DNA from 2 places in the Salinicoccus sp. RF5 genome. Region 1 is predicted to be linked to the other one. Evidence: riboswitches for the same ligand, from Rfam matches in the RefSeq annotation. Region 1 holds a riboswitch; the other holds the start of a gene.
The links. A riboswitch is a leader RNA that binds a small molecule or an ion and turns the genes downstream of it on or off. The one in region 1 is predicted to bind lysine.
Positions count from the first base shown of each region.

Region 2: another riboswitch for lysine. It lies ahead of LLU09_RS05850 (Na+/H+ antiporter NhaC family protein); the one in region 1 lies ahead of LLU09_RS01360 (aspartate kinase).

Region 1 is NZ_JAJGRC010000001.1:245,088-257,652, forward strand. It holds gene LLU09_RS01345 (CvfB family protein) at 1-236, opposite strand, end outside; gene LLU09_RS01350 (NAD-dependent protein deacylase) at 233-976, opposite strand; gene LLU09_RS01355 (ABC-F family ATP-binding cassette domain-containing protein) at 1,061-2,665, shown strand; lysine riboswitch at 2,750-2,929, shown strand; gene LLU09_RS01360 (aspartate kinase) at 3,007-4,209, shown strand; gene LLU09_RS01365 (aspartate-semialdehyde dehydrogenase) at 4,227-5,222, shown strand; gene dapA (4-hydroxy-tetrahydrodipicolinate synthase) at 5,215-6,111, shown strand; gene dapB (4-hydroxy-tetrahydrodipicolinate reductase) at 6,108-6,836, shown strand; gene dapD (2,3,4,5-tetrahydropyridine-2,6-dicarboxylate N-acetyltransferase) at 6,841-7,557, shown strand; gene LLU09_RS01385 (M20 metallopeptidase family protein) at 7,550-8,686, shown strand; gene LLU09_RS01390 (alanine racemase) at 8,703-9,791, shown strand; gene lysA (diaminopimelate decarboxylase) at 9,769-11,031, shown strand; gene cspA (cold shock protein CspA) at 11,128-11,328, opposite strand; gene LLU09_RS01405 (DUF1033 family protein) at 11,508-11,798, opposite strand; gene LLU09_RS01410 (acylphosphatase) at 11,901-12,170, shown strand; gene LLU09_RS01415 (5-bromo-4-chloroindolyl phosphate hydrolysis family protein) at 12,196-12,565, shown strand, end outside.
Region 2 is NZ_JAJGRC010000001.1:1,122,106-1,134,670, reverse strand. It holds gene LLU09_RS05880 (ABC transporter permease) at 1-380, opposite strand, end outside; gene LLU09_RS05875 (ABC transporter ATP-binding protein) at 377-1,081, opposite strand; gene LLU09_RS05870 (cupin domain-containing protein) at 1,185-1,610, opposite strand; gene LLU09_RS05865 (DUF72 domain-containing protein) at 1,867-2,715, shown strand; gene LLU09_RS05860 (sulfite exporter TauE/SafE family protein) at 2,789-3,610, shown strand; gene LLU09_RS05855 (bifunctional metallophosphatase/5'-nucleotidase) at 3,621-4,937, shown strand; lysine riboswitch at 4,985-5,147, shown strand; gene LLU09_RS05850 (Na+/H+ antiporter NhaC family protein) at 5,231-6,823, shown strand; gene lipA (lipoyl synthase) at 6,966-7,886, shown strand; gene LLU09_RS05840 (YutD family protein) at 7,892-8,308, shown strand; gene LLU09_RS05835 (DUF3055 domain-containing protein) at 8,369-8,635, opposite strand; gene LLU09_RS05830 (DUF86 domain-containing protein) at 8,724-9,155, shown strand; gene LLU09_RS05825 (TIGR01457 family HAD-type hydrolase) at 9,145-9,909, shown strand; gene LLU09_RS05820 (2-hydroxyacid dehydrogenase) at 9,910-10,866, shown strand; gene LLU09_RS05815 (biotin transporter BioY) at 10,982-11,524, shown strand; gene LLU09_RS05810 (YuzD family protein) at 11,564-11,872, opposite strand; gene LLU09_RS05805 (NifU family protein) at 11,971-12,213, shown strand; gene LLU09_RS05800 (NAD(P)/FAD-dependent oxidoreductase) at 12,255-12,565, opposite strand, start outside.

The DNA.
Region 1 (12,565 bases):
ACAGTGGCATAACCATACTGTTCGACGGAAGCATCAGGGACGACGGGCGCAGCAAACAGTTCGCCACTTCTATTCGGGTAGATGAAGGCGCTGATTTCCTCGCCGATTTCATACTCCCTGTCTGAAGTCGATGCGTTCATCCGGATGTAGAGTGCATCCTCCGTCTTCAGATGATAAGTGGACCCTTCCTTTTTAATCACTTCCAAAAATTGTACTGTACCTGATATCTGGTTCATAAACTATCTCCTTCATTATTATATATCTTTTCGATCACTTCGGTCATATCCTCATTGAGCACAAGGTCTGCGTCCAAATCGAAGGGTGTTTCATCCCTGTTGATGATGACCAGGTGGCTGCCGTTGAAATAGTTGATGAGGAATGCTGCAGGGTTCACGAGCAGCGATGAGCCCATCACCACCAGTGTATCTGCCTTCGCCAGTTTGTCTATTGCAGAATTTATGACGGTCTCATCCAGCATTTCCCCATAGAGTACGATGTCCGGCCTGATCACACTGCCGCATGCACAATGGGCGATATCTTTGCCCATGACGTCCTGCTTCGGGTATTCCCTGCTGCATGAAATGCAGTAGAACCGGTTGAGCGACCCATGGAGTTCATCCACATTCCGGCTGCCTGCATCGTGATGCAACCCGTCTATGTTCTGGGTGATGACTCCGAGCGACCGCCCTGCCATTTCTTCATGGGCAATGAAATCATGGACGATGTTCGGCGCCTTGTCTGCAAGCATCAGGCGCTTCCTGTAGAAACGGATGAAACTTTCCGGATCATCCTCCAGGTGATCCCTGCTCAAAAGGTATTCCGGCGAATGGCCTGCCCTGCTGATCTCATCGAACAGGCCACCCATACTTCTGAAATCGGGGATGCCGCTTTTGACCGACACCCCTGCACCAGTGAAAAATACGGTACGACGACTCTCATCCATTATTGTGGAAAATCGGCGCAATTCGTGCTCCATTGGTATCCGCCCTCCTAGAATTATATTTCAATGGTACCATAAATGTGTTATCATCGCTTAAGAATATACTAAAGGAGAATGCCTATGCTACAGGTTATAGATGTTAGTCTGAGGTTTGGCGACCGCAAACTGTTTGAAGATGTAAATATAAAGTTCACTCCGGGCAACTGCTACGGGCTGATCGGTGCGAATGGTGCCGGAAAATCCACATTCCTCAAGATACTTTCAGGAGAAATGGAGGCGCAGACCGGCCATGTGAGCATGGGGAAGGATGAGCGTCTTGCAGTCCTGAAACAGGACCATTTCGGATACGAGGAATACCGTGTGCTGGATGTTGTAATGATGGGCCACGCAAAACTTTGGGAAGTCATGAATGAAAAGAATGAAATATATATGAAGCCGGACTTCTCCGATGAGGATGGAATACGTGCTGCAGAACTCGAAGGCGAATACGGCGAAATGGGCGGCTGGACGGCCGAATCCGATGCTGAAAGCCTGCTGCATGGCCTCGGCATAGATTCAACCCTCGTGGACAAGAACATGTCCGAGCTCGAAAACAATCAGAAAGTCAAAGTCCTGCTTGCACAAAGCCTGTTCGGCAACCCTGATGTCCTGCTCCTCGATGAGCCGACCAACGGCCTCGACATACAGGCGATCCAATGGCTTGAAGAATTCCTCATCAATTTCGACAATACTGTCATCGTGGTTTCCCACGACCGTCATTTCCTTAATAATGTGTGTACACATATTGCCGACCTCGACTTCGGAAAGATACAGCTGTATGTAGGCAACTATGATTTCTGGTACCAATCCAGCCAACTGGCGCTGCAGATGGCCCAGGATCAGAACAAGAAGAAGGAAGAGAAAATCAAGGAACTGAAGGACTTCGTTGCACGGTTCAGTGCGAATGCCTCCAAATCCAAGCAGGCGACAAGCCGTAAGAAGACGCTTGAGAAGATTGAACTCGATGACATCAAGCCATCTTCCAGAAGGTACCCGTTTGTGAAGTTCACGCCTGAACGTGAAATCGGCAACGACCTGCTCTATGTAAAAGGGCTCACGCACAGTGTCGACGGAAACAAAGTGCTGGATAACGTCAGCTTCACACTCGATCCATATGACAAGGCCGTCCTGATCGGCTCCTCTGAAATTGCACGCACCACCCTCCTCCGTATCCTGGCCGGTGAAGTCACTCCGGATGAAGGTGAAGTCAAATGGGGCGTGACGACAAGCCAGAGCTATATGCCGAAGGACAACTCGGAATATTTCGAAGGCGTTGATACGAACCTTGTCGACTGGCTGCGCCAGTATGCGCCACCCGAAGAACAGACGGAAACCTTCCTGAGAGGCTTCCTCGGAAGGATGCTCTTCAGCGGCGAAGAAGCCAAGAAGAAGGCAAGCGTATTATCCGGTGGGGAAAAAGTCCGTGCAATGCTGTCGAAGATGATGCTCTCAAAGGCGAACGTCATCCTGCTCGACGAACCGACCAACCACCTGGACCTCGAAAGCATCACTGCAGTGAATGACGGACTGAAAGACTTCAAGGGCTCCATCATCTTCACTTCCCATGACTTTGAATTCATCAACACGATCACGAACAAGGTCATTGAACTGAAGGACTCCGGTGCAATCGTCAAAGAGTCCACCTATGAGGAATACCTGAAAGACCAGGGTCTCATAAAATCATAATTTATGGACAATTCCATATATTTTGAGGAAAGTAGTTTACATGCATTGGTTATGTATGTATAATGGCATTTATAAAATTAAATATCAGTTGGATGAGGCGCATCAATCATCAGTAGCCACTTAATATATAGTCTGCGAACTTTAAGTGTGTGAAAGGGTGCGATGCCGAAATGGCCTGCCGTTGCAGCGGCAAGCCATTGGATTTGAGGGTTAAGAGCTCCAGGTCTGTCATTATTTTTACAATAATGGAGTGCATCACTTGTGTATAGATCAGAACAAGTCCGGCATTCCGCCGGGCTTGTTTTTTTAGTTTGAGTGAGTGCTTCCCTACAGGAGGACATATGGAAACGAGCGTTTTGAAATTTGGAGGAACATCTGTCGGTGATTTCGACAAGATAAAGGAAATTGCGAATGAATTGAAATCAAGGGTGTCCAGGGGCGAGAAGCTGATCGTCGTAGTCAGTGCAATGGGTGGTACTACAGATGAGCTGCTGTTGAACGCAAACAGCCTCTCCTCCACTCCCAAGGAGGATCATGTGGCACTGCTTCTGACGACAGGAGAACAGCAGACGATCTCCTACCTCTCGATCATCCTCGATGACCTGGGCATCCGGACAAAGGCGATGACAGGCTATCAGGCAGGCATAAAGACATTTGGCGGCCACATGAAAAGCAGGATCGCGGATATTGACCAGAAGCATCTGGAAGCCGCATTGGATAACCACGATGTCGTCGTAATCGCCGGATTCCAGGGCATCAACGATGAAATGGAGATCACCACACTCGGCCGCGGAGGTTCCGACACGACAGCGGTGGCCATAGCAGCCCGGTGCAACATGCCGTGTGAAATATATACGGATGTGGATGGTGTCTATGCGACCGACCCGCGTGTATATGAAGAGGCAGGAAGGATCTATGAAATCACCTACGATGAAATGATGGAAATGAGTGCCCTCGGGGCAGGCGTTCTTGAAACACGGTGCATAGAGATCGCAAAGAACCATTCGATCCCCCTCTACTTGGGCCGCACACTATCAGATGAGAAAGGAACATGGATCATGGAAGATACACAAGTTCTCGAAAGGAAGGCAGTAACCGGTGTGGCGCTCGACAGTGACATCATTCATGTCACCCTGTACGAACCGGAAAGGGAGTCGACCCTCATCTTCGATCTTTTCGAAAAGTTCGAGGCCCATGACATCAACATCGATATGATCTCCCAGGTGGTGAACAGTGAAGGGTTCCAGTTGTCCTTCACCGTCAAGGGAAATGAATCCTATCGCCTGGATGAGATATTCGAAGCGGTCGAACGCCTCCACCCGGAGATGGTGATGGATGTCAGGACAAACCACTCAAAAGTTTCAATCATCGGTTCCGGGATGCGTGATATGACCGGTGTCGCCTCACGGGCGTTCATGGCATTGCAGCAGGCCGGCATCCCCTTCTATCAGACGACGACTTCGGAAATCAGCATTTCCTATGTCGTGGATGGTGAAAAGGACAGGCAGGCAGTCGAAGTATTGGCGAAAAAATTCAATCTATAAAATCAGGAGGAATCATTATGGTCAAGGTAGCAATAGTTGGAGCGACGGGTGTCGTCGGAAGTAAAATGATAGAAATGTTCGAACAGTACGAGATAGCAGCAGATGAGCTTGTCCTCTTCTCTTCCCCACGATCTGCAGGCAAGGAGGTCGAGGTGCAGGGACAGATGTATACAGTCCGGGAATTGACTGAGGAAGCGGCAAAGGAAGGCTTCGATTATGTCATCATGAGTGCCGGCGGCGGTACAAGCAAGCACTTCGCCCCACTATTTGAAGAAGGCGGCGCGATTGTGATAGACAACTCAAGCCAATGGCGGATGCATGAGGACATCGACCTGATCGTACCGGAAATCAACAGGCCCGTCCTTGACCGCAGGATCATCGCCAACCCGAACTGCTCCACAATCCAGTCTGTTGTCGCCCTTCAGCCGCTGAAGGAGAAATTTGGCCTCAAGAGGGTGCATTACACGACATACCAGGCAGTATCCGGCTCGGGTGTCGGCGGCCTGCGCGACCTTGAAGAAGGGGCGAAGGGAGAAGCGCCGACGACCTACCCGCACCCAATCCATGATAATGTCCTTCCGCATATAGACGTCTTCCAGGAAGATGGCTATACGAAAGAGGAAAGGAAGATGATCGACGAAACACAGAAGATCCTGAGCCAGCCAGACCTCGCCGTTACAGCAACTTGCGTCCGCGTACCTGTTACAAACAGCCATGCCGTGCAGATCAACGTCACTCTGGACAAGGAAGCGACGGTCGAAGAAGTGCGTGAAGCATTCAAGGGCATTCCCCATATCAAACTGGTGGACAACCCGGAGAACAATGAGTATCCGACTCCCCTTGACAGCACTGGAAAAAGCGAAGTCTTCGTCGGGCGCATCCGCAAGGACGAGTCACTCGAAAACACATTCCATATATGGTGTACAGCAGACAACCTTCTCAAAGGCGCAGCGCAGAATACGGTACAGATCCTAAAAATGATGATGGAAACGGAGAGTGTTCAAAATGGATAGCGATATTATTTTTGAAGGTATTGGCGTAGCAATCACGACCCCTCTGACGAATGACGAAGTGGATTATGCGGCGTTCAGGAAGCATATCGAGTATCTGATCGACAACAATGTCCAGGCGATCATCGTAAATGGTACAACCGGCGAGTCCCCTACACTGTCTTCAGAGGAAGCGCGCGAACTGCTCAAGGTGGGTGTGGATACGGTCGCAGGCAGGGTTCCTGTCATCGCAGGCACCGGTACAAACTCGACCCGTGCCAGCATAGAACTGTCCAAATATGCAGCAGAGATCGGCGCAGATGCCTTGATGCTCATTACGCCCTACTACAACAAAAGCAATCAGAGCGGCCTCTATCAGCATTTCACCAAAATTGCAGACAGCACGGAGCTTCCGGTCGTCCTCTACAACGTCCCTGGCAGGACGGGCATGACCATCGAGCCGGATACGGTTGCAGAACTGAGCAGGCATCCGCACATCGTGGCATTGAAAGATGCTGTGGGCAACCTCGAATACACCAAAGAAGTGCTCGAACTGACGTCAGACCAGAATTTCATCCTTTACAGCGGTAATGACGACAATATGCACGATTTCTGCCAGCTGGGTGGAAAAGGACTGATTTCGGTCGTCGGCAACATCATTCCGGGCGAGCTTCAGGAAGTCTATGAAAGCATAAAGAATGGCAGCGGGGATTCACAAGAGAAGTTCGACGCCCTGATGCCGATGATCGAAGCCGTACAGGTGGATGTCAATCCGATTCCTGTCAAAGCGATGACGAGTGAACTTGGTTTCGGCAATTATGAACTCAGGTTGCCGCTTGTTCCCCTCGAAGAGGAGGCATTGAATGAAGTGATTCAGACAATGAGAAAATTCAAGGAGGGTTCCTTCGTATGAAGATCCTTCTCATAGGCTACGGCACAATGAACAAAATCACAGCAAGACTTGCCGAGGAAGAGGGTCATGAGATAGTCGGAATCATCGCAGGCAGCGGCAAGGATGCCCCCTACCCTGCGTTCGGGACGATTGACGCGGCAGAGGCCGATGTCGCTATCGACTTCTCGCATCCAGAGCTTCTGCTCCCACTGCTTGAGGATGAGGTGAAGACGCCCCTCGTAATCGCCACGACGGGGCAGAAGGAGGAAATCGTCTCCATACTGAAGGAAAAAAGCACTTCCCTGCCGGTATTCTTCAGTGCCAATATGAGCTACGGTGTCCATGTGATGAATACGCTGCTCAAGAAGGCGTTGACGATGCTGGATGAATTCGACCTGGAGATGGTGGAACGCCACCACAACAAAAAGGTCGATGCACCAAGCGGCACCCTCGTCAAGCTGCTGGATACGGCTCTGGAGCACCGCGATGAAAGTTATCCGGTCTATGACAGATCCAATGTCCACGAGAAGCGGAAGAAGGAAGAAATCGGCGTCAGTGCGATCCGTGGCGGTTCCATTGTAGGTACGCATGATGTTATATTTGCCAAAGATGATGAAGTCATCGAAATCACCCATCAGGCGCAATCCAAGGAAATATTTGCGAATGGCGCACTCAAGGCCGCAAATGTCCTGGTCAATCGTCCGAACGGCTTTTACGACTACAATAATTTATTCGAGGAGAGATAGGAAAATGGAAAACTTTACAGCAGAAGAAATCATCCAGTACATCAGTAATGCACACAAGGTGACGCCAGTGAAAGTCTACGTCAACGGAAACTTTGAAGGCGTGGAATTCCCGGATACACTCAAGGTGTTCGGCAGCGAAACATCAAAGACGATCTTTGCAGATCTGGCGGACTGGAAAGCATTTGAAGAGTACAACAAGGACATCATCACAGACATTGAAGTTGAAATGGACAGAAGGAACTCTGCGATTCCGCTGAAAGACCTGTCAGAAACAAATGCACGCATAGAGCCGGGCGCGTTCATCCGTGAGAATGCAGTGATTGAAGATGGTGCAGTCGTCATGATGGGTGCAACGATCAATATCGGTGCAATCGTCGGTGAAGGCACTATGGTTGATATGAATGCCTCCCTCGGCGGACGTGCTGTTACAGGGAAGAATGTCCATGTGGGTGCAGGATCGGTACTCGCCGGCGTCATAGAGCCGCCAAGTGCTTCCCCGGTAGTCATTGAAGATGATGTTCTGATCGGTGCAAATGCCGTCATCCTTGAAGGTGTAAGAGTTGGAAAAGGTGCGATTGTAGCGGCAGGCGCAATTGTTACGGATGATGTTCCAGCAGGAGCGGTTGTAGCAGGCACACCTGCAAAAGTCATCAAGCAGTCCCAGGATGTTGACAGCTCCAAGAGGGAAATCGTTTCAGCTCTGAGGAAGCTTAATGACTGATCTTGAATTTGTGACTGAACACAGACGGATGCTGCATCAGCATCCTGAAACGAGCATGCAGGAGTATAGGACGACCGAATACATCATTGAATTCCTGCAGCAGATGGAAATACCTTTTGAACGGCCTCTTGAAACAGGGGCCGTTGCTCATCTCTCAGGAAACTCCAATCGGACGATCGCCTTCAGAGCGGATATAGATGCCCTGCCGATACAGGAGGAGAATGATGTATCCTACCGCAGCACAGAAGATCATGCCATGCATGCGTGTGGGCATGACGGCCATACGGCGGCCCTGATGCTTTTTGCCAAACGCTGTAAAGCTTTGCATGATGCAGGAGAACTGAAGCATAATGTCATATTCATTTTCCAGCCTTCCGAGGAGACAGCGGCAGGCGCCAATCAGCTGATTGATGCATGGCAGCCTGAGGAAGAAATCGAAGCGGTGTTCGGTGTCCATATGATGCCGAATGAGGATGAGGGCAAAGTGGTGCTCCGGGATGGCGAAATCACTGCAAGTGCAACTGAGTTCCGTTTCTACGTGGATGGACGGTCGGCCCATGTGGCGGCGAAGCATGACGGTGTATCAGCGATAGAGACACTGCTTCACCTCACGACGCAGCTGACACAGCTCCAGCACTTCCACCTGAATGGGCTGAACCGAAACATCATCCATATCGGAAACTTGAATGCAGGTGAAGCCATCAACACTGTTGCAAGCAGAGGCTACCTCGAAGGTACGATACGGACTTATGAGATGACGGATCTTGAGGCGATAAAGGAACGGATGGAAACATTAGCCCGCACGGCCACTGAACTGTTCAGCTCCAAGGTGGAGGTCACCTTCAATGAGGGTTATCCGCCGGTGATGAATGTGGATGCGCTGAGGCCGTCTGTAGAAGCGGCCCTGACTGCCATCGATATTAACATCATCGACAGTGAAAAACCCTACCTGTTCGGGGAGGACTTCAGTTTCTACAACCGGATTGCGCCCTCCTATTTCATATTTTTCGGAAGCCGTAATGAGGAGAAGGGATTTACAAGCAGCCTGCATACATCGACATTCGATTTCGATGAAGCGGTATTGGTGAAAGTCGCAGATTATTATGAAGCACTGATGGAAGAATTATAAGAAGGAAGTGGATGGAATGGGTGGCATACTCACAATAGACAGAAAACAGTTCATACAGACAGCCGAAGCGGCAACAGTAGGCAAAGATGTCATAGCTGTTGTCAAAAACAACGCATACAATTATGGTCTGGAATTTTCAGTAAGGGCATTTCTTGAGGCTGGCATCCATTCGTTCGCTACCACTTCAATGGATGAAGCGCTTGAGATCAGGAGGATTTCAAGCGAGGCGATGGTTTTCCTGATGAATCCGACCTATGAACTTGATACCGTCAGGGAGAATGGCTTCCATATCACCCTGCCCTCCCTCGAATATTATCATGAGTATAGGGAGGCGCTCTCCGGCATCAGTGTACATCTGGAATATGCAGGGCTCTTCAACCGTTCCGGCTTCAGCACATCTGAAGAGATGGTTGAAGTCATCAATGATGCCCATGCCCTCCCCCGGCATGCAAGGGTGGATATTGCAGGCATCTGGACCCACTTCGGCTATGCCGATGAACTGGATATGGAAGAATACGAAGTGGAAAGGGAATTATGGATGACGCTCCTTTCAGATGTCCTGGCGACAGGACATGAGTTCGATTATATCCATTCCCAGAACAGTGCAAGCTTTGCGCGTGACGGCCTGTTCAATGGCCACACCCATCTGAGGCTCGGCATCGCCCTGTACGGCTCACGACCCTATGCATCACTGCCTGCCGAAAATTACATGCAGAGTCTGACTCTGAAGGCGCCGATCGTCCAGCTGAGAAGACTTTCAGCCAACCAGAAGTGCGGTTACGGCGGGAGCTACCAGCCTGAAAACGATGCAAAGATCGCAGTGGTCGATATCGGCTATGGGGACGGCATCCTGAGAAAGCGCGCCGACTTCGACTGCATGATCAATGGGAAACGCTATGCGATCAAGGCTTTGATGATGAGCCATATGATTGTGGAAGTGGATGAAGATGTGACACTTGATGACGAAGTCATCATGTACAGCAATGATCTGCGGATCGACGACTACACGGCACTGGGTGCAGGGGCAAATTCCGAGCAACTGGGTGCGCTGAACTACAACTCTCTAAAAAAGGTGATTTTAAATGACACTAGCGTATATCAATGATGAACTGCACTTGAACGGCCATTCCCTGAAAGGTTTGGCAGCACAGTATGGGACTCCCCTATTCGTCTATGACGAAGATGCACTTCGCAGCCAATGCAGAAGGTTCCACAGTGTTTTTGAAGGGGAAGCGCTGGATTATTCCATTTCGTATGCTTCAAAAGCCTTCACTTCCATACAGATGGTCAAACTTCTTGAAGAGGAGAATATGAAGCTAGACGTCGTTTCTGCGGGTGAGCTCTATACGGCACTCGAGGCAGGATTCCCGGCTGCAGACATACACTTCCATGGAAACAACAAGACGGCTGAAGAAATCGAATATGCACTTGAAATGGGTATCGGCCTGTTCGTGGTGGATGCGGTGGATGAAGTCGCGCTGATCGACAGGTTGGCTGATCACCCTGTGGACGTGCTGCTCAGAATCAATCCGGGCATCGATGTAAACACACATTCCTATATCCAGACCGGCCAGGAAGACAGCAAGTTCGGACTGTCGATCCACAATGGTACTGCTGAAGCGGCAATCGACATGATACATAAAAGCGACAAGTTGAATTTCAAGGGCGTCCATTATCATCTGGGCTCGCAGATCTCGGAAGAAGGTCCTTTCCTGAAAGCACTCGATGTCGTTTTCGAATGGCTGTCCAACGCCTCCATCGATGTTGAGATATTGAATATGGGCGGCGGCTATGGTGTCCGCTACACTGAAGCGGATGTAAGGTTTCCTATCGAGGAAGGCTTCTCAAGGATCATCAGTAAGCTGAAGACCCTTGCTGCCGAATATGACATCGCCCTCCCCTACATCATGATAGAGCCTGGACGTTCAATTGCGGCAGAAGCCGGTACGACCATTTATGAAGTTGGGGTCGTAAAGGATATTCCAGGCGTCTCAAGGTATGTATCGATTGATGGCGGAATGAGTGATCACATACGGACGCCACTGTATGATGCCGAATATGAGGTGTTGACTGTAGAGGCCGGTGACGGGGAAAGCATCGATTCACATGTCGTTGGCAAGCTGTGTGAATCTGGAGATATCATCGGCAAAAACCTTCCTCTTCCGGAGGACATCAGCCGAGGTGATCTGGTTGCGGTCGCTACCACAGGGGCCTACCACTACTCCATGGCTTCAAATTACAATCAGATGAGGAAACCGGCTGTCGTATTCGTCACTGAGGACAATGTAAGGGAAGTCATCAGGAGACAGAGTCTGAAACAGCTTGTTCAAAACGATGTGTTATAAAATAAAAAGAGCCCGTGGGCTCTTTTTTAATATAAAAAAACCTGGGACAAGCCCAGGTTTGGATGATACAAATCAATTTTTTTAAATAGATTTATATTAGAGTTTAACAACGTTTGCAGCTTGTGGGCCGCGGTCGCCTTCAACAACTTCGAATTCTACAGACTGACCTTCTTCAAGGGATTTGTATCCTTCTTGGTTGATAGCGGAGAAGTGTACGAATACGTCGTTTTCACCCTCGATTTCGATGAAGCCAAAACCTTTTTCTGCATTGAACCATTTTACTGTACCTTGTTTCATTAATTAAATCCTCCAGTGACGATATTCAATAGCATAACCCATATAGCATAGAAATGTATGGTACATACAATTTCTTATATGGAGAATACTTATTGATATCTCAATTATAAGGCATATGAGCCGGATTTGCAAATCATTCTTTATCTATTTTATAATTTTTTATGAATATTCTAATAATATTATGCAATTAATTCCCCGTCTTTAAGCATCATCGGTGTATAGAAAATCTGGAGATCTTCCCCGCAGTCTTCACAATTCTCCATCTCACAGCTATTGAAGAAGGCAAGAAGGCTGTATTTTCCTTCTTTGAATGAATGGAACTGTTCTTTCATTTTCTGTATGAGGTCCCTGTATGCGTCTTTCATCGCAGTTTCGGACTCATAGCTGAACTGCCTAATGATGTCCTCCTGCCATCCCTCAAAAAGCCACCAGCCTTCATAATCCGCCCTGAGTATGACAATCTTAAACATTTTAAAAACTCCATTCGCGTTTGATAATATATGTATTATATACGCGTATAATTCGCATTATCAAGCGAAAAATCCTATAATATAGTATAAGAGGTGTTGCAAATGGAATCAAGAATGATAATCGTATCCGGACGTGTCCAGGGGGTCGGTTTCAGATATTCGACAAAAGTCATTGCAGATCGGCTGAACATCACCGGATATGCAGCAAATGTCCGGGACTATGTGGAAATACTTGCCACAGGGTCGGAAGCGGATCTGGATGAGTTCGTACGGCAAGTCGCAGAAGGCGCCTCCCCTGCTTCGAATGTTGATGACTATTCGGTCAAGACAATCCCCCTGGAAGACGGCTATGACAGATTTGTAACCAAATAGTATTGACTGAAGGTGTAATCCAAAAATGAAGAATAATATATCACACTGGTTCGCCTCATTGATCTCCATACCGGTTGCAGTCGTGGCCGGTACGTTTTCGATGATCGCCTTCGATATTCATCTGGCTTTGGACATGATGGTTGCAGCAGGCGGCTTTTTTGCAGCCTACTTCCCTACCCAATCGATCAGCCTGAATTCCCAGCTGCAGAAGATGGGAATATCCAAAAGTGAATACCGCTATGTCAAAAGGCAGCTTGCAGAAGCGAGGGAAAAGATCAAAAGGCTGAGGCAGAGCTATAAGAATGTAAGGACCTTGAAAGATGTCAAACTCATATATGACATCAATCGGCTCGTCCGCACAATCTACCAGACAGTCGAAAATGATCCCAAGCTCT
Region 2 (12,565 bases), 880 kb from region 1:
CCGATGACCATGCCGCTGATCGGGATGACTTCTTCCGGAGCGAAAGGGATGATGCCGAAACTCAGCATGATACCCATCGTCACCGTTTCGACAACGATGAGGGTAAGGACGATCATCCAGGTGATGCCCGGAATGCCGTCCCCCTTCTTGATGATGTTCTGTGTGGCAGCGGCGATCATGAGCATGATCATCAGTATGATGAAGATCGGACTGTCGCTTTCGAAGACGAAGGTGAGGATGTATCCGATGATCAGCAGCTGTATAATCGAACGGATGGTGGCGATGATGATATCCTTTTCAAGTCCGAGTTTGAGCACGATCGCCAAGCCGAGCGGGATGGCGATGAATATCAGGGACAGTGCAAGCTGTGCATAACTCAAAGTTCTTCCCCCTCCACAAATTTTCTGATGAGCGGATTATCCGACTGGTCGATGAAGGAGGCGTCCCCGAATTCGATCAGCTCTCCACTTCTGAGGAACCACATGTCATCGCTGACCCGGCGTGCCTGATCGAGGTCGTGGGTGATCCAGATGACGGTGACATTATTTTCGCGCTGCAGGCGGATGATCAGCCGTTCGACCTCCTTCACCATCCGGTAGTCGAGGCTCGCAGTGATCTCATCGAGGAGCAGGACCTCGGGGCGGTTGACGAGCGTGCGTGCGATGGAGATGCGGCTCTTCTCCCCGCCGGAAAGTGACTTTACATTCTGATCGAGCGGGATGCCGCCGAGGTCGACACGTTCGAGGCACTCGAGGGCATGCGCCTCATCGATTGTCTCACCGAAGATGGCTTTTGGAAGGTTGAGGTTGTCATAGACGGTGCCGCCGATCATTGGTGCACTCTGGAAGGCCATGCCGATGCGCTTCCTCAATTCGATCATATCCATATCAGCAATGTTCTCGCCCCTGAAGAATATCTCTCCGGAATCGGGCGACAGCAGACCGTTGATGTGCTTCAGGCATGTGGTCTTTCCTGCACCACTGGGTCCGACGAAGGTTGTGATGCGCCCCTCGTTAAAGTGGCCGGTAATATTATGTAGAATGTCATTGTGGCTGACGTTTTTGAATTCTATTATAGTCATGGGAATGTGCTCCTTATACATTAGAGTGGCAGGGATGGTTCTTCAATGGCAGGAATGATGCAGCCATGCACCTGCATGGCTGTTTCCTGCATTGGGGGTGGGGTCAGTGATGGTCTGATTCTTCCTCCATGGCGATCTCTTTCGTCGCCTGTCTGGTTCCTTGGGGATGGTGTGCCGGGCCGTAGATTGAATAGAGCTTCATCGGTTCATCGCCGACAGTCATCACATTGTGGAACTTGCCTTTTGGAATCAGGATGACCTCATCCGGGCCGACTTCCTTTTCAAAAGTGATTTCATCTTCGGAATCCCCCATGATCACCTTGCCGTGTCCAGCTTCGAGGCGCAGGAACTGGTCGTGCCCTTCATGGACCTCCCCACCGATGTCCCCGCCGGGCGGAATGGACATGAGCGTAATCTGGATTTCCTCACCCGTCCATAGTGCAACGCGGTAATCTTCGTTCTGCAGTGTAGCGTCGTCGATGTTGATTACAAATGGGTCGTTTCCATAGTCCTTCAGATCAAGAACCATTGGAGTCATCTCCTTAAGATGCTTTTATTATTTATATATGAATATAAACAACCATAATCGCTGCGTTTTCAACTACCATCTTATATCAACTTCCCGTCATCGACAAAAGAGATGCTCATATTATTTATAATAATTATAAATAAACTATAACATAGATTGTAATTATTATAAATAATATATTTGGCGTAGCATCTCTGATGGGGACTTTATACAAATGGCAGACCGAATTATGTTACAATAAATTAAGGTGATTTCTATGATCTATATTGGATTGACAGGTTGGGGCGATCACGACGATCTGTATACCGACCTTGTAAATAAGAAGGATAAGCTGCAGGCCTATGCCTCCCATTTCCCCATCGTTGAATTGGATGCGACATACTATGCGATTCAGCGTACTTCAACGGTTGAAAAATGGTGCAATGAAACGCCGGGCAAGTTCAAGTTTGTCGTCAAGGCACACCAGTATATGACGGGGCACAGCGACTACCGCGACCACTACGACTCCATCAGGGATGTCTTCAGCGCATTCCGGGATATGCTGCGCCCGATGGAACAGGCTGGAAAGCTCGGATTCGTCCTGCTGCAGTTCCCCCCATGGTTCGATTGTACACATAAGAATATACGCTATGTAAAGTATGCGAAGGAACAGCTTGAACCATATAAGGTGGCGGTAGAGTTCAGAAACCAGACATGGTTCGAGACGCGCTACCGGGAGGAGACATTGTCATTCCTCGACGCCAACGGCATGATCCACAGCATCTGTGATGAACCGCAGGCCGGCATCGGCAGCATCCCATTCGTCAACCGGGTGACGGACCGGACGGCATTCATCAGGCTGCATGGGCGCAACGTCCACGGCTGGACACAGAAGGACCGCAGCAGCCAGGAATGGCGGACCGTCAGGTATCTTTACGACTACAACGAAGAAGAATTGGAATGGCTGAAGCGGCAGGTCGAAATCCTCAAGCACAAGACGAAGGACATCTACATCGTGTTCAACAACAATTCCGGCGGCCATGCCGCAGGAAATGCACAGGATTTCATGTCAATGATGGATATACGGTATGAAGGGCTTTCCCCGAAACAGTTGAAGCTGTTCTAGCAGTAAGGGGGAAGAAGATTTCTGATGCACAATTACAGCCAGGATCTCCTGGTCTTTCAAAGGAGCCACGCTTATGGAATTTATCATTCTTATATTGATCGGGCTTGCCGCTTCTGCCCTTGGCGCACTCGTTGGTATCGGCGGCGGGGTAATCATCGTTCCGCTGCTCATATTCTTCGGCATCAACATGGGGATCCTGGACCGCATCACACCGCAGAGTGCAGTCGGCACTTCGAGCATCATCCTGATCGTCATCGGATTGTCGGCGATGATCTCCTACGGACGAAGCAACCAGGTGGACTGGAAGAATGGCCGGCTCTTCCTGCTCGGCATCATGCCCGGGGCTTTCATCGGGTCGTATGCCAGCCGTCTCTTCACCATAGACAGCTTCAATCTGTACTTCGGCATATTCCTCATATTCCTGAGCACCCTGCTCATCGTGAGGGACAGGATAAAACCCATTTCCATCTTTCAGGATGAACGGTATATGGAACCCCACGTGGACAACATGGGGGAGGTCCACCACTATGGATTTCCGGCCTATATCGCCGTCATCTCGACATTTGTGGTGGGCTTCTTCACCGGGCTTTTCGGCATTGGCGGTGGTGCACTGATGACGCCGCTGATGCTGCTCGTCTTCCGTATGCCGGCGACGATCGCCATCGGCACCAGCATGATGATGGTCTTCTTTTCCGGCTCGGCTGCTGCAGCCGGACACATACTGCAGGGTAATGTGGACTTCTGGTACGCGGTCTTCATCGTTCCCGCCGCATTCATCGGGGCCAAAATCGGCGTAATGGCCAACCACCGCTTCAATTCCGATTCGCTCGTTGTCGTGCTGCGCACAGTCCTTCTGCTGCTCGGCGTATATATGATTCTACAGACCATCATTTAGAGGTGATTGGATGGAAGTGAAGCTTTTTCATACAAATGACATACATAGTCATCTGTACAACTATTTGAAGATAAAGGATTTTCTCGACAACAAGAAACGGCAGTACAAGCAGGATATGGTGTATGTCGACCTTGGAGACCACGCGGACCGCTCCCATCCCTATACCGAGGCGACACTCGGCAAGGGCAATGTGGAGATCCTCAACGAAGCCGGATGCGATATTGCTACAATCGGCAACAACGAAGGGATCACCCTCCAGAAGGAGGACCTGAAGACACTGTACGACGACGCGGATTTCGATGTCATCTGTGCCAACCTTCGTGAGGTGGGGAGCACCTCCCCATACTTCAAACCGTATGTCATCAAGGAGATCAATGGCATCAAATTCGGTTTCATCGCCGCAACGGTCGAATTTACGCCCTTCTACAAGGCGTTGGGCTGGGAAGTGTCGGAGGCTTTCGAGTGGATTTTGAAAGCCATCACGGAGATCAATACAGAGGTCGACTGCATCGTCATGATGAGCCATCTCGGACGCTATGATGATGAATCCCTCGCAATGATGTTTCCTGAGATAGATGTCATATTGAGTTCACATACACACCATTATTTCGAAGAGGGTGAGTGGATCGGCGATACGCTGCTTGCCGCTGCCGGAAGATTCGGGGATTTTGTGGGGGAGGTGACGCTGGAGTTTGAAGGGCGCACACTCATCCGCAAGCATGCCCGGCTCTACGACACCGATCTGCTGTCGAGCAGTGACGACCATTATTATGAAATCGGCCGGGACATGATGTCGACGGTCGTCAAGGAAGAGGCGCCGCCGATCGAACGGACCCTCTATTCCACCAGCCGGTTCATCATGGCATTGGCCCGCATGCTCAGGCTGTTCACGGACAGTGATGCGAGCCTGCTCCATACGGGGCTCATTGCGAAGTCCTTCGAGGGCGGGACCTTGACGGAATATGATCTGCATAAGGTGCTGCCGCACGCGATCAACACGGTCCAGATCGAATTGACCGGACGTGAGCTGAAGGAAGTGTTCAATCAGGCGTCGAAGCATGAGTTCAAGGATGACATCATCCGGGGGCTCGGCTTCCGCGGTGATATATTCGGCTGCTTCGTCACGGACAATATCGGCTATATCCAGTCGGAACGCGAATACTACATCAATGGTGAACGGATCGATGACCGCCGGCACTATAAGCTCGGCACACTGGACATGTATACATTCGGCAGGATATTCCCGCAGTTCAGATATTCGAAGAAGGTCTATAAGATGCCCGAGTTCCTGAGGGAAATCGTCAAGATGTACCGCACGGAATTATAGTTGAAAAGTATGCAGTTTATGCTATAATATTCTATGACAATTGAAGAACGGAAAGTAGAGGTCGCAACGGCCATGAGTACAGGAGGGAGCAGGCATGCTTTGAACTCCTGGAAAGGGGCAGTTGCCGAAGGGTGCATCCGGCGGGGTGACATCCTGGGATCAGGTCGAAGAGTCCTGATACTGTCATTACGATGATGCGCTACATATTGGTGATTGACGTCACGGTGGCTGATTCTGTAATGCTGCTGTGACGTCTTTTTTATGATCTAAATAGTTTTTTCAGGAGGATATATATGGAAAGTATATTGAACTGGGAGTACATCTCCCTCATCCCGCCGCTCCTTACGCTGCTGCTTGTGGTGCTGACGCGCAAAGTGGGCATCAGCCTCGGTGTCGGCATCCTCACTTCGGCGTTTGTCGTTGCGGGTGCGGATATAATGGAGACATTGCGGATGATATGGAACAGCTTCGCAATCATCTTCGTCGATGGGGGCGCCATCAATACGTGGAATGCCTTCATCCTCATCTTCCTCAGTCTGCTCGGCATCATGACTGCATTCATCAATATGTCGGGCGGGGCAAGGGCCTTCACGGCCTGGGCACTGACGAAGGTGAAATCCCGGAAGGGTGCCAACATGGCTACTGCACTGCTCGGCATCATCGTCTTCATCGATGACTACTTCAGTGCGTTGATCGTGGGCCAGGTGGCAAAGCCCCTGACGGACAAATACAATGTCTCCCGTGCCAAACTTGCTTATCTGATCGATACGACGGCATCTCCGATTTCCGTCATTGCCCCGATTTCAAGCTGGGGCGCCGGCATCATGGGGCTTGTGGCCCCGCTGATTGCCGCAGCGGGCATGGTGGCAGTGACGCCATTCCAGGCATTCGTCTATATGATACCGATGAACTTCTATGTGCTGACTGCAGTGGCGATGATGTTCATCGTCATCCTTACACGCTTCGACATCGGAGCGATGCGGAAGCATGAATCCCTCGCAATCAATGATGGACAGGTGGTCGGGGACACGCGTGAGGTACCTGGTGAGACGGATGAGGAACTGCCCGTCCATCAGCAGGGGTCTGCCAAGGCGCTGATCGTGCCGATCCTGGGACTCGCCTTTACGGTCATCATAGCGATGTTCGTCACAGGTGCAGCCACAGGCGGTTCCATGGATATCTTCAGCATCTTCGAAAATACGCTCGTTACCCACTCCCTCGTCATCGGGGGCATCGTCGGACTGTCGCTGAGCCTATTTTACTTCTTCAGGTACACACGCAGCGACAATGCCTTCGGCAAAACGGAGATATGGCTCGGTGTGAAGACCGGTTTCATGGCCATGTTCCCGGCGATACTCGTGCTGACGCTGGCATGGATGATCGGTGACCTGATCGGCCAACTCGGCACCGGCGAACTGCTTGGTTCCATGGTCGAAAGTTCGAATATGCCGACAGGCATCCTGCTTGCGGTCGTCTTTGCGGTCGCCTGTCTGATGGCGCTGGCCACGGGGACGAGCTGGGGATCGTTCGGCATCCTCATCCCGATTACAGGTGAAATCATGATTTCACTCGATGCGACGGATCTGCTGCTGCCGAGCATCGCAGCAGTGCTCGCAGGTGCAGTGTTCGGTGACCATTGTTCACCGATATCCGACTCGACGATCCTCTCCTCGACAGGTGCAGGCTGCAACCACATCGTCCATGTAATGACGCAGTTGCCATATGCGATCGGCTCCGCGATGATCGCGCTGGCCGGGTATCTGGTGCTTGGTCTGACATCAAGCCTTCCGCTTGCCCTTCTGACACTGCTGGTGCTCCTCATCATCGTTGTGGTCGTCTCCAAAGTCGTCCATACACCGATCGCCAAGGAGAGCGCAGGATCATAGAGCATATCAGCCCCCACCCGCGTGTGGGGGCTTCTTTAATGTGCTGGAGCCATAACGAAGAATTTTTTGTTTTTGCCACTTTATTCGAATAATTATGATAACATGAACATGATATTGATTTCATTAAGGAGGGCATTGTAAATTGGCTACAAAAAATGAAGAGATCCTGAGGAAGCCGGATTGGCTGAAGATCAAGCTGAACACGAACAAAAACTATACTGGTCTGAAGAAGATGATGCGTGAGAAGAACCTACATACAGTATGTGAAGAGGCGAAATGTCCAAACATACACGAATGCTGGGCGGAGCGCCGTACAGCCACCTTCATGATTTTGGGTGCGATATGCACACGTGCCTGCCGGTTCTGTGCAGTCAAGACGGGGCTGCCGAATGAACTTGACTGGGACGAGCCGAACCGCGTCGCAGAATCCGTGAAATTGATGAACCTTAAGCACGTCGTCATCACCGCGGTCGCAAGGGATGACCTGAAGGATGGCGGTTCCAGGGTATACGCGGAGACGGTGAGGAAAGTCCGCGAGGAGAATCCATTTACTACAATAGAAGTATTGCCATCGGATATGGGTGGGGAGTATGATAACCTCAGGACACTGATGGATGCGAAGCCGGATATACTGAACCATAACATCGAGACGGTCGAGCGCCTGACGCCGAGGGTCCGTGCGAAGGCAAAGTATCACCGGACGCTTGAACTGCTCAGGCGTTCCAAGGAGATGTATCCGGACATCCCGACGAAATCAAGCATCATGGTCGGTCTCGGTGAGACGGTAGAGGAGCTCCACCAGACGATGGACGACCTCCGTGCGAATGACGTCGACATATTGACGATCGGCCAGTACCTTCAGCCTTCAAGGAAGCACCTCAAAGTGCAGAAGTACTATACGCCGCTTGAATTCGGCAAGCTCAGGAAAGTGGCCATGGAAAAGGGATTCAAGCACTGTGAAGCGGGACCGATGGTGCGTTCGAGCTATCATGCCGACGAGCAGGTGAATGAAGCTGCCAAGGCGAGGCAGGCCAAAGGTGATGAACTATTGAAAGGTGAGTAAGTACTATGATTACGATAGATCATATGCATTTTGAACTGGTGGAAGATTACCGGGATGCTTTTGATGAAGAACAATTTAAGAAGAAGTACAGTGAAGTGCTGAATAAATATGATTATATCGTTGGGGACATCGGCTATGAGAAACTCAGGCTGACCGGCTTCTACCGGGACGGCAAATCGAAGGTGGAGCGCGACAAGAAATACAGCGCGATACAGGATTACCTCTATGAGTACTGCAATTTCGGATGCGCCTACTTCGTACTGCGCAAAATACCGAAATCGGAAATGAAGGCCGGACAGGAAGCGGAGGCAGAAAGTTCCAGAACCGAAACTTCATCGGATGAACAGGGCCGAGCGGCCAGCAGGCCGGAACCAAAGAAAAACAAGACACTCGCCGCCCACCAGCCTGTGGATGGGAAATGAAAAAAGCCTGCTTCCCCATCAGGGGAGCAGGCTTGATTCTTATATGGAGCTGTACTTTCGTCAGACGATGACCTCAGAGAGGAACGCCTCCACTTCCGAAGCTTCATCATCGGTGTATCCGAGTATATGGGCGATGTATCCCTCCTCTTCGAGATCATCCGGGCCGATGATGCCGAAGCGGTTGCCCTGTGTATTCAGTACCAGACTTTTGCCGAAATAGCGGGCCGTCTGGATGATGGCGAGGTCGTACCGCCCATGGTCACCGACGAAACTGACATAGCGTGTATAGGTGTCTTCTGATTCATCATATAGAAAGAAGTCGATCAAAGGGGTCCCCTCCAGTTCAAGTATACTGGAATTATGCTATCATATTATTGTAAGAGTTACAAAAGAACGATTATGGGAGTGTCGCTGGATGTATTTTGTAGATAAGGATATACTGCTTGAAAGATTGGACTATATAGAAGGGCTCACAGCCGGGTTCGACAGGGCCGAAGGGCTTGCGCTCGAGCGCACATGCCATATGCTGATCGAAGCGGTGGTGGATGTCGGCAACATGATCATCGATGCATTCATCCTGAGGGATCCGGGGAGTTACCAGGACGTCATGGACATCATGGAGAATGAAGGTGTGATCCCGTCGGATGACAACCGCCATTTCAGCGAAACATTCACATGGCGCAGCGAGCTTACGCGTAATTATACAAAGCTCGACCACGAGGCGATGAAGAAGGAATTCCAGGCGCACTTGGCGGCGTACAAGGATTTCAAGGGGAACGTCTTTGCCTTCTTTGAAAATGAGGGGCAGACCATCACCGCATTCAAGGGAGACCAGCATGAAGTATGAAGGGTATCTCATCGACCTTGACGGGACGATGTACAACGGTAACACGGTCATAGACGGGGCCATCGATTTCATCGACAGGCTCAACAGGAACGGCATGCCCTATGTATTCCTGACCAACAATGCGACGAAGACCCAGCAGGAGGCGGCCCAGAAGCTGATCGACATGGGATTCGACATCCATCCGGAAACCCTCTACACTTCAGCGATGGCGACAGCCGCCTATCTTGAGAATGAACAGCCCGGTGCACGCATTCATGTCATCGGTTCAGAAAGCTTGAAGTCGACACTCGCAGAGTCGGGGTTCATACTGGCGGATGATGATGTGGATTATGTGGTTATGGGGCTCGACAGGGAAATCAATTATGACAAACTGTCCCGCGGTGCCCTGTTGATTGCGGAAGGGGCGAAGCTGATCTCCACAAACCCGGACCGGAAGTTTCCGACGGAAGCAGGCCTTGTGCCGGGAAACGGTTCCCTGGTGTCGGTACTCGTCAGTACGACCGGGATAGAGCCGATTGTAATCGGAAAGCCTGAGGGGATCATACTGGAGGCGGCAGTCTCTACGCTCGGGCTGCCGAAGGATAGGGTGCTGCTCGTCGGGGATAATTATGACACGGATATACGCACCGGCCTCGACAACGGGGTGCACACCCTTCACGTCAATACGGGGGTCACATCGGCCGAGGAAGTGAAGAAACAGGAAAGACAGCCTGAATATATGATCGATCACCTGAAGGAATGGAGTGTAATGTAAATGAAGAAGATTGTGATCACCAGAAAGATCAACCCGAACATGATTGAAAAACTTAAGAAGGATTTTGAAGTGGTTGTATGGAACGAAGATGAGCAGCCGATGCCGCGCGAACGTTTCCTCGAAGAGACGAAAGATGCCCACGGCGTGATGACCATGCTCAGCGACAAGGTCGACCGCGAGATGCTGGAAAATGCCGAGAAACTCAAGGTGGTGGCGAACCTGGCGGTCGGTTTCGACAATATCGACCTGGAGGCGGCCAGAGCCAATGAGGTCGTCATTACGAACACGCCGGATGTGCTGACGGAAACGACTGCCGAACTGGCATTCACGCTCATGCTGACGGCCGCACGCCGTGTACTGGAGGCGAACCGTGAGCTGATGGCAGGGGAATGGTCCGGCTGGAGCCCCTACCATATGGCAGGCACGGATGTTTTCGGCAAGACGGTCGGCATATTCGGCATGGGCTCGATCGGCGCGGCATTCGCCAGACGCCTCTCGGGATTCCGTGCGAAGGTACTCTACCATAACCGCAGCCGCTCTGAAGTCGGCGAGTCCATGGGTGCGGAACTGGTCTCATTCGAAGATCTTCTGGCTGAGTCGGACTTTGTATTATGTGCTGCACCCCTGACCGGCGAGACGAAGCACCGCTTTGACAAGGAGGCATTCAGCCAGATGAAGGAGAGCGCCTATTTCATCAATATCGGCCGCGGTGCCCATGTGGTGGAGGAGGACCTTGCAGAAGCGGTCAGGAATGGGGACATCAAAGGGGCTGCCCTCGACGTTTATGAGAATGAACCGATCGGACGGGATCATCCTTTCATCGGCATCGAGAACATGACACTGCTTCCGCACATCGGCAGCGCATCTGTGGATACAAGGAACAACATGATGAATCTTTGCGTCAATAACATCATGGAAGTGCTGAACGGCGGCAAACCGATTACACCGGTCCAATAGGGAAGGCGTCCCTATGGGCCGTCTTCACCGCTTATTGTCAACCTATAAAAATAAAAGGTTAACATAGGGTTCCGTTAGTGATATGATGGTAGACATAAAGGAAAGAGGTGGTTTTATGTCAACGAAACATCTTCTCTACGTTGCCCTGTTTGCAGCCTTCATTGCAATCGGTGCACAGATCCGTCTGCCCATCGGTCCGGTACCGGTGACGATGCAGGTGCCGATGGTCCTCCTTGCCGGTCTGATGCTCGGGCCGAAACTCGGTGCGCTGAGTACGCTCGTCTATATGCTGATGGGCCTCGTCGGGCTTCCCGTCTTTGCCGGGGGAGGCGGCATCGGATCGCTTGTTTCACCATCCTTCGGCTTCATCGTCGGCTACATACCTGCGGCCTGGCTTGCCGGATTCGGTGCCGCTCACAAGTCCTCGTCTGCCCGGGCGATCAGCTTTGCACTCGCTGCAACGGCTGTCATCTTCCTGTTCGGCTTCCTGTACTTCATCTTCATCATGAATGTGGTACTCGACACGCCGATGAGTGCTGTTGCTGCCTTCAAGGTGGCGATACTTCCATTCATACTGAAGGATGTGGCTGTGGCTGTACTGACGAGCATGTTTGCCCGTATGCTCCATACACGCGGACTCCACCTGGCGAATGGGTGATGAAAAATGCCACTGGAAAATGCTTCCCAGTGGCAAAAATCATGCTTCCTTTTCGATTGTCTTCTGTATCGGCTTGAGCCGGACATGGCCGTCCTGGACGACTTCGTCGTTTACGGTGACGAGCGGATAGAACAGTTCATCGTCATTGATGCGTTCGATGAGGCTCTCGTCATAATCCGACAGGTTATCCTCATGGTCGATGTCGATATAATTGAACTTGAGCTCGTGGTCTGGATACTTCCTTGACAATACGGCTTCAAGCCATTCGTACGTATCTTTGGAACCTGGTGCATTGACGCAGCTTGCACATACGACATCACGGCCGTATACATTGATTGCGTATTTCATAAAGTAACATCCGCCTTTCAGATGATGGATTTTTTATTCCATATCCATTATAATATACATATAATCATTTGCGTATGAAATAAGAGGGAGTGAATTTCATGACTACTGGACAAGATACGATGTTTGAACAAGTCGATGAAGTATTGGATAAATTGCGTCCGTTCCTGTTGAGGGATGGCGGGGACTGCGAGCTTGTGGATGTGGAAGACGGCATTGTGAAGCTGCGTCTTCTCGGAGCTTGCGGCACATGCCCAAGTTCAACAATCACACTAAAGGCAGGAATCGAACGTGCACTGCTTGAAGAAGTACCTGGATTTGTGGAAGTGGAACAGGTATTCTGATACATCCAAATGGACAGCCCCCGCATCGCGGGGGCTGTTTGTTAATTGTTGCCCAGTTTGTACATCCACAGCACACCGCTTTTCAGCATGCGTGCAATACGGCCTGTGACCGTCCGTTCCTTGAGGTAGGCGAACCCTTCCTTGGAGCCGAGTGATCCGAGGATCCCCTGCATTTTGATGTCCGCCATCTGTTCCGGAAGCGGCTTGCCTTTGAGGATATCCTCGATGACTTCCGCGATCTGTTCAGCTTGCCCTTCTGCGACCTGAGCGGATGGTGCGTGCTTGAGTGCTGCCGAATCGCCGACCACATAGACGTTTTCGTGTCCCGGTACCTGATGGTATTGGTTGAGGA